3 regions of the Paenibacillus sp. sgz302190 genome follow, and region 1 is predicted to be linked to each of the others. Evidence: riboswitches for the same ligand, from Rfam matches in the RefSeq annotation. Region 1 holds a riboswitch; each other region holds the start of a gene.
What was found. Region 1 has a riboswitch for cyclic di-GMP ahead of AC6RNO_RS08010 (fibronectin type III domain-containing protein). Riboswitches for the same ligand answer to the same signal wherever they lie in the genome.
Positions count from the first base shown of each region.

Region 2: another riboswitch for cyclic di-GMP. It lies ahead of AC6RNO_RS32560 (S-layer homology domain-containing protein); the one in region 1 lies ahead of AC6RNO_RS08010 (fibronectin type III domain-containing protein).
Region 3: another riboswitch for cyclic di-GMP. It lies ahead of AC6RNO_RS07435 (anti-repressor SinI family protein); the one in region 1 lies ahead of AC6RNO_RS08010 (fibronectin type III domain-containing protein).

Region 1 covers NZ_JBZYAO010000004.1:291,881-295,160, forward strand. The annotation lists gene AC6RNO_RS08005 (stalk domain-containing protein) at 1-767, opposite strand, end outside; cyclic di-GMP riboswitch class I at 1,047-1,141, shown strand; gene AC6RNO_RS08010 (fibronectin type III domain-containing protein) at 1,193-3,280, shown strand, end outside.
Region 2 covers NZ_JBZYAO010000048.1:3,150-6,429, forward strand. The annotation lists gene AC6RNO_RS32560 (S-layer homology domain-containing protein) at 557-1,843, opposite strand; cyclic di-GMP riboswitch class I at 1,900-2,010, opposite strand; gene AC6RNO_RS32565 (hypothetical protein) at 2,318-2,497, shown strand; gene AC6RNO_RS32570 (ATP-binding protein) at 2,532-3,280, shown strand, end outside.
Region 3 covers NZ_JBZYAO010000004.1:150,305-153,584, reverse strand. The annotation lists gene galE (UDP-glucose 4-epimerase GalE) at 1-947, opposite strand, end outside; gene AC6RNO_RS07435 (anti-repressor SinI family protein) at 1,105-1,320, opposite strand; cyclic di-GMP riboswitch class II at 1,374-1,457, opposite strand; gene AC6RNO_RS07430 (helix-turn-helix domain-containing protein) at 1,641-1,976, opposite strand; gene AC6RNO_RS07425 (helix-turn-helix domain-containing protein) at 2,233-2,568, opposite strand; gene AC6RNO_RS07420 (aminotransferase class I/II-fold pyridoxal phosphate-dependent enzyme) at 2,608-3,280, opposite strand, start outside.

The DNA of each region.
Region 1 (3,280 bases):
TCCAGATCGGGGTACTCTTCCTTCAATTGTTCCTGAGAAATTCTCATTTGCTCCTTCACAATCGGTACGACCGCATCGTACAGTTGGCCAAGCAGCTCTTTCAAGCCTTGCTCATCGGCGAGGACGTTCGTCAGGAACAGTTTCAAAAGACCGGCGAGCTCGCTGCCTTTTAACTCCACATGCACTTTTTGCATGTTTAGCGTTTCATTGTTCACTTGCTCCGTAGCGTCGGTTACGGAGATTGTATTCGGGTTCGGCGCATTGTTGAAGAAAAACTTATAAAGGGCCGGCCGCAGCTGCTCTGCGCTATTCGTCAGTTTTTGCCTGATTTCTTGAGATAACGGCGCCACCCTTCCGTCAGCCGCCAATGCCGCCTGGTCAAAGACGATAGGCTTCTTGGCGCCGTCAATATGTACGATCATCTTAGTACCGTCGATGACGAGCTGAAAAGGAATCGTCCCTTTGGCGTAATTCCATTCCCCATCGATCGATGCGTGCTGAGCGTCCTGCATTTTAGCGCTGTTGATCGTCAGCTTCGTATTTTTGAACGTTTGGATCAGCGCCTTTTCCTTGGGATCAATCTGATCGCTGCTGCCTGTAATCAGCTCCAGCGCAATCGATCCTTTGGATACCGAGGACTTAACGGTTCCGGTATTTTGCATAGCCTGCCCGAGATCAAGACCCTGAACGGCCTGACAGCCTGTCAAGGCGATCAACAGCACAACAAGCGCGGCGGAAATCCACCATTGTCTATGCTTCTTTTGCATATGAAATCTTCTCCTTTAATTTAATAGGTATGAGGCAGAATGTCTGATAAATTATACGCGAAAAAACGCCGAAGGACTCGCCGAGTTAAGGAGATTTTATGAAATTAGTTATGCAAAATATGCATCAAATTAAAATCGACAAAACATTCCAAAAAAAGAGGGAAATATTGAAACCTGGTCGTATATTATGTAACTAGGTATACAGTCATGCTTGTTTATAGTATAAAGGTAGGTAGGAGCAAATCCTTTTACCTATGTACATAAGCGAAGACCAATTGAAATTGAAAAAGGCAAACCTGATCGAAAGACAGGGACGCAAAGCCACGGGCCTAAACCGTTTCAGACCGAAACGGTACGGCAGCCGGGCCGCCTCTTGCAATTGGTCTTTTTTTGTGCAAATTGAAAGGGAAATGGAGGATACAAATATGAAATTTGGATTTCAAGCTGTTGTCAGGGGGCTTTGTCTATGCTTGCTGCTGCAGTTGTTCATTCCTTTGGCAGAATCGTCGTATGCATATGCCGATACGGGAGCGTGGGGTGTAAAAGTTAATTTCCAGCCTGCGGCTTCACCTGTGCCTGAAGGATTTTTGCCGGATTCGGGAAATCCGTTCAGCTCGCAAAATGGATTCAATTATGGGTGGAATAGTTCTCACACGGATTCTACGGTAAGCGGCAGTACTTATCAACCTACTCCGAATGATACCGCAATTCGCGTTCATAAAGGCGGGGTCTGGGAATTCGAAGTAAACAACGGCATCTATGAAGTTAAGGTAAGCGTCGGCGATTCCGTATATTCAAGCAATAATACTGTAATCGTTGAAGGAGTAAGCTTTTTTGATCGTATCCCTCTTGAGGGAGGGCAGCATGTCATTGCAGCAAAATCCGTTGAAGTTGCAGATGGCAGATTAACGGTCAGTTCCGGCGATGCGGAGGAAGCGGAGACGGCTTTACAGTTCATAGAGCTAACCAAAGTTGGCTCTCCCAGCACTTTGCTCGCCCTCTCTGCTGCCAGCACGCCTGTTATAGGGCCACCGCCCGAACCGAGAAAAGTGCATGGGGACAAAGTGCTGCTTTCGGGCAAGATGAATAACGAGCATAATGCTCCATTTTATCTGCAAGTGGATGGTCTGCAGGAGGAAATAGGAAGGTATATGGATGTAGAAGTGCAGCGAGTGAACCAATTGCTGTCTGATTCTGAACAAAAAGCTGTTGCATGCGCGAATTGCGATCCGGTCTCACTGCAGCGCGCAATCGACAATAGTACGCAAACCCCTTCATTTATTAAGGTGGGGCACTTGAATCTGAATTCTTCGGTAGTTTTCGGAAGTCCCTCCAAACCGGTTGTAATCATTGCGGATGGAATCAATACGAACACCAAATTAAGCATAGATGTATACGGCCTGTTGATTGTTAAGGGCAGCATGAATGCCAATTCGGAGCTAAACTTGCAAGTACATTCGTCTTCGAATGGAACGGAGCCTGCCGATGGGAGCCTCTGGGTGAAGGGGAGCTGGCATCTTAACAACAATTCCTCGGTTAGCGTGGATGGTTTGTTATCTGCCGACAGTCTTACTTTTAACAGCGGACAGTTGAACGTCCGGGCAAAGCGCGTTTTGATCAAAGATCAATTGCATATCAACACGCAAGCGGATATGAACGTAGAGCAAGAGATGATGGTTGGCGGGATCGTCTCCAACAATAGTACTGCCAACATCAAAGTAAATAACAGTGACTTGTTCGTTCGCGACGATGTGCATGTGAACAATCAACTGCATATTCAAACAGGCGGTTTGTTTGCCATCGGCGGCAACATGACGGCCAATCAACGGCCGTTCATCGATACAGGGGTCGGAGGAAACGGATCGACAAGTTTGAAATATGCGCTGCATGGATTAAAGGCGGAGTATTTTAGCGAAGGGAATTTCAAGGGGAATACCGTAACCAGGGTGGATCCGGTTATTGATTTGCAAAATAATCCTGAGTTCCCTGTTGCAGGATTCAATGATCAGGACATTTCTGTCAGATGGTCCGGACAAATTGAGGCTCTGTTCAGCGAAATATATCAGTTTGAATTGCAAACGAGCGGACCGATCAAGCTATGGGTAAATAATAATCTTTTAATAAATAAAGAAGATGCAAGTTTCCAGGGCACTGTAACAGGTTCCGTCTATTTGGCAGCGGGCCAGAGAGAGAATATCAAGGTGGAATATTTAAGTGCAAACCGTAATCCCCGGGCGGCATTGTACTGGTCAAGCAATTCCCAACAGAAAGAACGCGTTCCACAGAGTCAACTGTTTCCTTTTGGGATACCGGTTGTATCGCAAATACCAACAGAAACAAGTCATACATTAACCTGGAATCCAATCTCTAATGCCGATGGATATGAAGTGGAAGCGGATGGCGTTATATACCCGATTGGCCCCACTTCGACATTTGTTCATGAAAACCTGGGTCTTGGAACTCTTCATTCCTATAGAGTTAGGGCAACCAGCGGAGACATCACTGGGGAATGG
Region 2 (3,280 bases), on a different contig from region 1:
GGTAAGCACTATCCGTTGGATACATTTCTGGAACAGGACGATCAGTAATTAATGGGTAAGTTGAATAATAGGTACGTGAATTGTTATCATCATACATCCAGACATACCCTAATGTTTGTCCTGGATTTTGCGGATCAGGCCAACCCGGATCGCGGAACCATCCAAAGTAAGCACTCCATGGAATAGCCGAAGTGGTGAACGACTTCTCAATCCCTGTAATCGTTGGTATGTGCCAATTGTTCCCACTCGACTTTGTTAGATATTCATAAACATTCCCGTTTTTATCCTGCAACCAAGCGCTTTGCACGGTTTTTCCTGGTGATGGAATAATGGTCACGTCTGAATAATTGAAGTGATCATATGTAACAAGTTCTCCCGCTGGTTTCCCTGGCGGTGTATAAGCTTGCACAACACTAGTAGAGTAATCAATGTCACCTAGTTTTATTGGAGCTGCTGTAGCTATCTGTGGTAATATCGGAACCACTAAAAATGCAATAGTCAAAATTGCAACAAAGTGTAAACATAGTTTTTTCAATAACCTCACCCTACAGTTAGTTTAATCAGATAAAATGCCAGTGTAGATTAATGTTGGAGAATTAGCATTGATACTATTAAAGACAACTCTGGTTTGCCCGCCTGCCGCTGTAGGAGTTAGATTCCCTCTAGGTACGGCCTCAAAGAAATATCGTGTTTCGTTAATCATATCGCCTGTATTTCCTCTATAAGTGCTATCGTAAGTAATAAATGTAGCCTCATGACCTGCTTTTTTAAAGGGAATATTGATACCTGCAATTCTACTCAATGCCCCTTTTGAATTTAAGTCCCCAGTTGCATCATAAGCGCGATCCGGAATACCTGCGCTGCATCCAGTTACACTTGTTATATTAGCTGGAAAGCTATTAATCTTCATCGTAGCTTCAGTAACAATGATGTAATTATTACCTTTCAATTGCACCCATTCCCCCGTTTTAAAGTCCTTCCATTGAAACTCGCTTACATCACTTGGAACAAGATTTCGGTTCGGATCATTCGGATCGTCCAAATCGACTACAACGTATCTATTAACGCTGCATGACATATTTCCATCGGCAGTTGTCGTTGTAAGTAATTCATCATGAAATTTCTCGTCTTTCAACGTCTTTGCAAAATAACGGGGAAGCATCGTAATAACGTTGGTTTTATGCCATACAATCTCAGCCCTCGATACGGCATGTTTGTCAACAGAAAGCGTCTGGCCGCCCTTAATGGAAAGGATGCGCTCAATGGTTGCCGCCGCTTGGGCGCGGGTTGTCGTTTGATCCTCCCCTAGCGTGCCGGTGTCATCCATGCCTGTGATCAGACCGGCTTTGGTCCCAAGATACATCCACTTCTTGTCCTCCGTGTTCTTGTCGCCGGTTGCCGCCCGAACCGCTATGCGCGCCATTTCTTGGCGGGTCATCGGCGTATTCCAGTCCCCGATCGTAAAGTCGCTCCACTCATGAATCCCCGCGCTGACCGCCGCGTTAACGTAAGGCAAATACCAATCACTGCCGACGGTGGCACCCGAAACTGAAATATGAAGCGCGGAATCCGCCATTTTGATAAATTCTGCCCGCGTTACTTGTTCGTCCGGTTTGAAGGTATGATCCTGATAGCCGTCCACGTACCCTTTTTGAACCGCACCGGCGATGGTCGCCTCCGCCCAGTGCCCTTTCGTATCGCTGAAGCTGCCCGCAGAAACCGTGCCGGCAATATTCGTTGACTTTGTTGCCGGTGCGGCGGCGGTTGTATCGGCTTTGACATCGTGAATTGAACTTCCGAGCAGCACGATAACCGCTATTGTTGTAACTAATTGAACTTTCATTTTTATACCTCCACAGTAAAAAAGTTACTTTTTTCAAAACAAAAAAACCAACTGGTTTCGGTGACCCGGCTGCCGTTTCCTTGAGGGATGCCTTACGACATATCCCCGCAGAAGTAGGCCCGTGGCTTTGCGTCCCTGTCTTTCGAACAGGTTTGCCTTTTCATTTTCATTTGGTCATTTAGGTATTTGAAACTACAAATATAGTACATTGGATTCAATACAAGTTCCATATTAACCCATAATCTAACAGATTTCCACAAAAAACACACATCCCTCACAATATTGATTGCAAAACAACACATATATCATTAAAAAATGCAATTTAAACCCGCTTGTTTTGATCAATCTTATTTCATCCGATTTGCACAATCACGCAACACCATTTGCACAAACACGCAAAATATTTACGATGAAAACAAGCACAATTTTTCCATATAATAGTAGAATAAAACGGAATTTCAGGGTGTGTGTGGGATGGATGAAAAGCAATTTGAGCGACTGCTGATTGACACTATTAGGGCGCATTTCGCAGATGTGCCTACGCCTCCTGCTCCTGTCATTCATGCATCTTGGGAGAAGATGAAGCTAGTGCTTATGGAAGAATCCAAGCAGGTCTCGATTGATGTATCCAAACTCCCTCAATATGGCAACTGACTTATTATAATGGGGATCGAGACCAGGAGGATGTATGCTTAACTACTACAAAGACCTATTATTGAATGTATTCCTCGTTTTCCTCCCGATAGCGTTATATGTCCATGTCTTCAAAGCCGAACGTACGCATTTGTATAACCGGGTTGCCGTTTATATTATTTTTGGCTCCGCACTGGTTGCAACAATGTTTTTTCCTGCTATGATCCAAAAACTCACCTTCGATTTCCGCGGTATTCCGCTTATCATAGGCTCTTTATATGGAGGCGCTTACGTCTCCCTGCTGCTATTTGTCACCTTGATTGTTTGCCGGTTCTTCATGGGGAGCCCTCATCAAATCGAGTACATTCTTGCACTCATCCCCGCGTTTTGCGTGATGTTATTGTATATCAAAAATTTCCAAACGTTCTCGTTGTTGAAGAAAATCATTTCCTCAGTCGTTGTCTACTTCATCATTAGAATGCTGGCTCAAACCGTTTATTTGTATTTGATACAAAATAATCAGGCGTGGGCGGATTACGTGGCTCCGGGCGGTTATAGAACCATTTTGCTGCAATGTTTCGTTGCAGGGCTTTACGTCTACATGCTGGAAATTTTCAAAAAAAATGTGCGCCAGCGCGATGAAATTACGAATAATGAGAAATTCAAAGTCGCCAGCGAAATGGCCGCTTCCGTCGCCCATGAAGTCAGGAATCCGCTTACTTCGGTCAGGGGCTTCATTCAATTGATGGGGAGCGAAAAAATCAGCAACGAAAGCAGGCAGTATTATCAAAAAATTTGTCTGGA
Region 3 (3,280 bases), 140 kb from region 1:
CCTTTCTCGGCAACCCAGCCTAATTGCTCGCGCGCTTTCGTTGTGTCCGCATAGCACGTAGCCACATCCCCCGGCCTGCGCTCCTCGATGCTGTACGATATTACTTTTCCGGAAGCTTTTTGAAAGGCTTCGACCATTTCAAGCACGCTGTAACCCCGGCCGGTACCGAGATTATACGCTTCGATCCCGCTCCTGGACAGCAGTTGTTCCAATGCTTTTAAATGCCCTTTGGCCAGATCGCTGACGTGAATATAATCCCTGACTCCGGTTCCGTCTACGGTCGGATAATCGTTCCCGTATACCCGCAGCTTTTCCAGTTTGCCGATAGCCACTTGGCTCACATACGGCATCAGATTGTTCGGCACGCCGTTCGGATCTTCCCCGATTCGTCCGCTGGGGTGCGCTCCGACCGGATTAAAATACCGCAGCAGCGATATGCTCCAGCTGTGATCCGAGATGTACAAGTCCTGCAAAATCCGCTCGATCATAAGCTTTGTTTGACCGTATGGATTCGTCGCGTCGAGCGGAAAATGTTCATGAATCGGCACCTGCTCAGGCACCCCGTAGACAGTTGCCGAAGAGCTGAACACCAATTTGCGGACATCGTATTTTTGCATGACATTGCACAGAATTAATGTGCCGGTAATATTGTTGTGGTAGTAAGATAAAGGAAAAGAGACCGATTCCCCCACTGCCTTTAACCCTGCAAAATGGATCACCGCTTCGATCGAATGCTCGCGAAACACCTGTTCCAGCCCCGCAAAGTCGAGCAAATCCAATTGATAAAATGCAAAATCCTTCCCCGTCAGCTCACGGACCCGCTCAAGCGCCTCCGGCTTGCTGTTCATCAGATTGTCGACAACGACGATCTCATAACCCTTGTCAAGCAGTTCGACACAGGTATGGCTGCCAATATAACCTGCTCCGCCAGTTACTAGAATGGACATGATTTCCGTTCCTCCAATTTACGATTTCATTGCGCCGGCGCATCTGCATGCAGCCTTTTTCCAACTTAATGGATTTATGCCATTTTAGCAAATACCAAAAAAACGCCCCACCCTTCTCAAGGAAAAGGATCAGTGCGCTCCGGTAACAAATGCATGATTACACAACGACTTTGCCGGACAGGTCATTATTGGCAGCCCCGGCGTTGATGTTCGTATATTTGGTTAACCCTCTGTCCAACTGTGCGAATGACCCTAAATAAGCTTGCACTTCACCAATTGTTAACCCCAAGCTGCGAGCCTCGCGAATCATTTCTACCCAGTCTGAATCCAAGGGATTGCGTTCCATACCCAATTGCACAAATACTTTGGACATACTATTACCTCCAATGTGAAGTTTGTTTGCAAAAAACCATCTATTAACGGTTTAATAGATTGGGTCGGTTGCACCACTAACTCCACATGCTCCAGGTGCCCACATACGGCGCATGTATCAAAGTATTCCCATAATTAATTATCCAATTGCGGAATAGATCTCAAGGCCTAAGACTGAAACATTTCTCATCAACCTAAGCCTATTATACAACGACCTTCTCCTAAATTCCACCAAAAAATTTGAAAAAAAACTGCTAGGTCATTGTTTTTTAGGAAAATGATACTAATGTATCCGCAATAGATAAGTAATTAGTAGGATGCTTACTTGTTGTTTTCCTGGTTTTTCTTCCATTTGCTGAATTCCAAAAATTCGCGAAACTGCTCCTTCGTTACTCCCGAATCCATCGCCTCTTTGACTAAATCCTGCCACTGGCTGTCCAGTTCTTCTTGCACTTTCGGCTGTTCTCCGTGCAGGATCAAGTCGAGCGGCACGTCAAGCGCAACCGCAATTTTTTCCAAAAATTGAATGGACGGATTTTTCTGAATATCTCTTTCCATATTGCTTAAATAAGATTTGGCGACTTCAGCCTTGGCAGCAAGCTCAGATAAGCTGAGTTTTTTTTCCAGCCGTAATCTTTGAATCCTTTTACCAATCACACTTATCATCTTCCTTTTTGCTTTATTCACCATGTTTACGCATATTATAGCAAAGTACCCCTGCCCAGACTATCGCTATATTTTCCAACCGCATACAATTTTCAGAAAAGAAAAAATGCATCTGCACAAAAATGGAGAAATAAAAGCGGTTAAACTTCTATTTGCCATTTAAGGAGATGCATTTCGAAGGCCTACCCCCGGTGTCCGGCGGGTTGCACAAAACAAACTTCGCCCGCCGGACTCTCAGCGCCGCCGTTCACTCGCCGGGGTTCGTCAAACGCCATTTGTTAAACTCAAGGAATTCTTTAAACTGGTGCTTGTTAATACCGGATGACATAGCTTCTTTAATAAGCTGATACCATTCCTGATCCAGTTCTGCGACATTCGTTTCCGGAGCTTCTTGATCAAGAAACCTGTCTACAGGCACCTTCAGAACGGAGGCGATTTTCTCGAGAAATTGTATCGACGGGTTCTTTTGAACATCACGTTCCAAATTGCTTATATATGATTTGGCCACGCCGGCCCGCTCTGCCAGCTCGGACAGAGACAATCCCTTTTCCTTGCGAAGCTGCTGTACTCGAGTTCCTATCATCAAGATCTTCCTTTTTTTAACGATGTAATATATTCCATGCTATCTGACAGCCGCTTTGTGCCGTAATGTGCTTTTCATGCAATCGATAACTCTCGTCTGCTCCTCTTCCATCATCCCGGATCCTGATGGCAAGCATAAGCCGGTGTTAAACAATTTCTCGGAAACACTTTCGTTCTCCGCATGCCGGTAATATGCCGCTCCCCCAAAAAGAGGCTGCAGATGAAGCGGTTTCCAAACCGGACGGGCTTCGATGTTTTCTGCTGTCATTGCTTCGAGTATGGATTTGACGCTTACGCCATGTTGTTCCTCATCCAGGGTGATCACGGTAAGCCATCGGTTCGACCTTGTGTTCTCCAATTCAGGCATAAATTGTATGCCCGGGATGCCGGATAGGCCCTGCCGGTACTTTTCGAAAATGGCTCTTCGAGCACTCACCCGCTCATCCAGTACGCCCAATTGCGCGCGCCCAATCCCTGCCAATACGTTGCTCATGCGATAATTAAAGCCAAGCTCCGAATGCTGGTAATGCACGGCCGCATCCCTGGCTTGAGTGGCCAAGAAACGCGCTTTTTGCAAATCATCCGGATCATTGGAAACAAGCATGCCTCCGCCGGACGTCGTAATAATTTTGTTTCCATTAAAGGAATAGATGCCGTACTTGCCGAAAGATCCGCTCGCTTGTCCTTTGTACGTCGAACCTAGCGACTCCGCT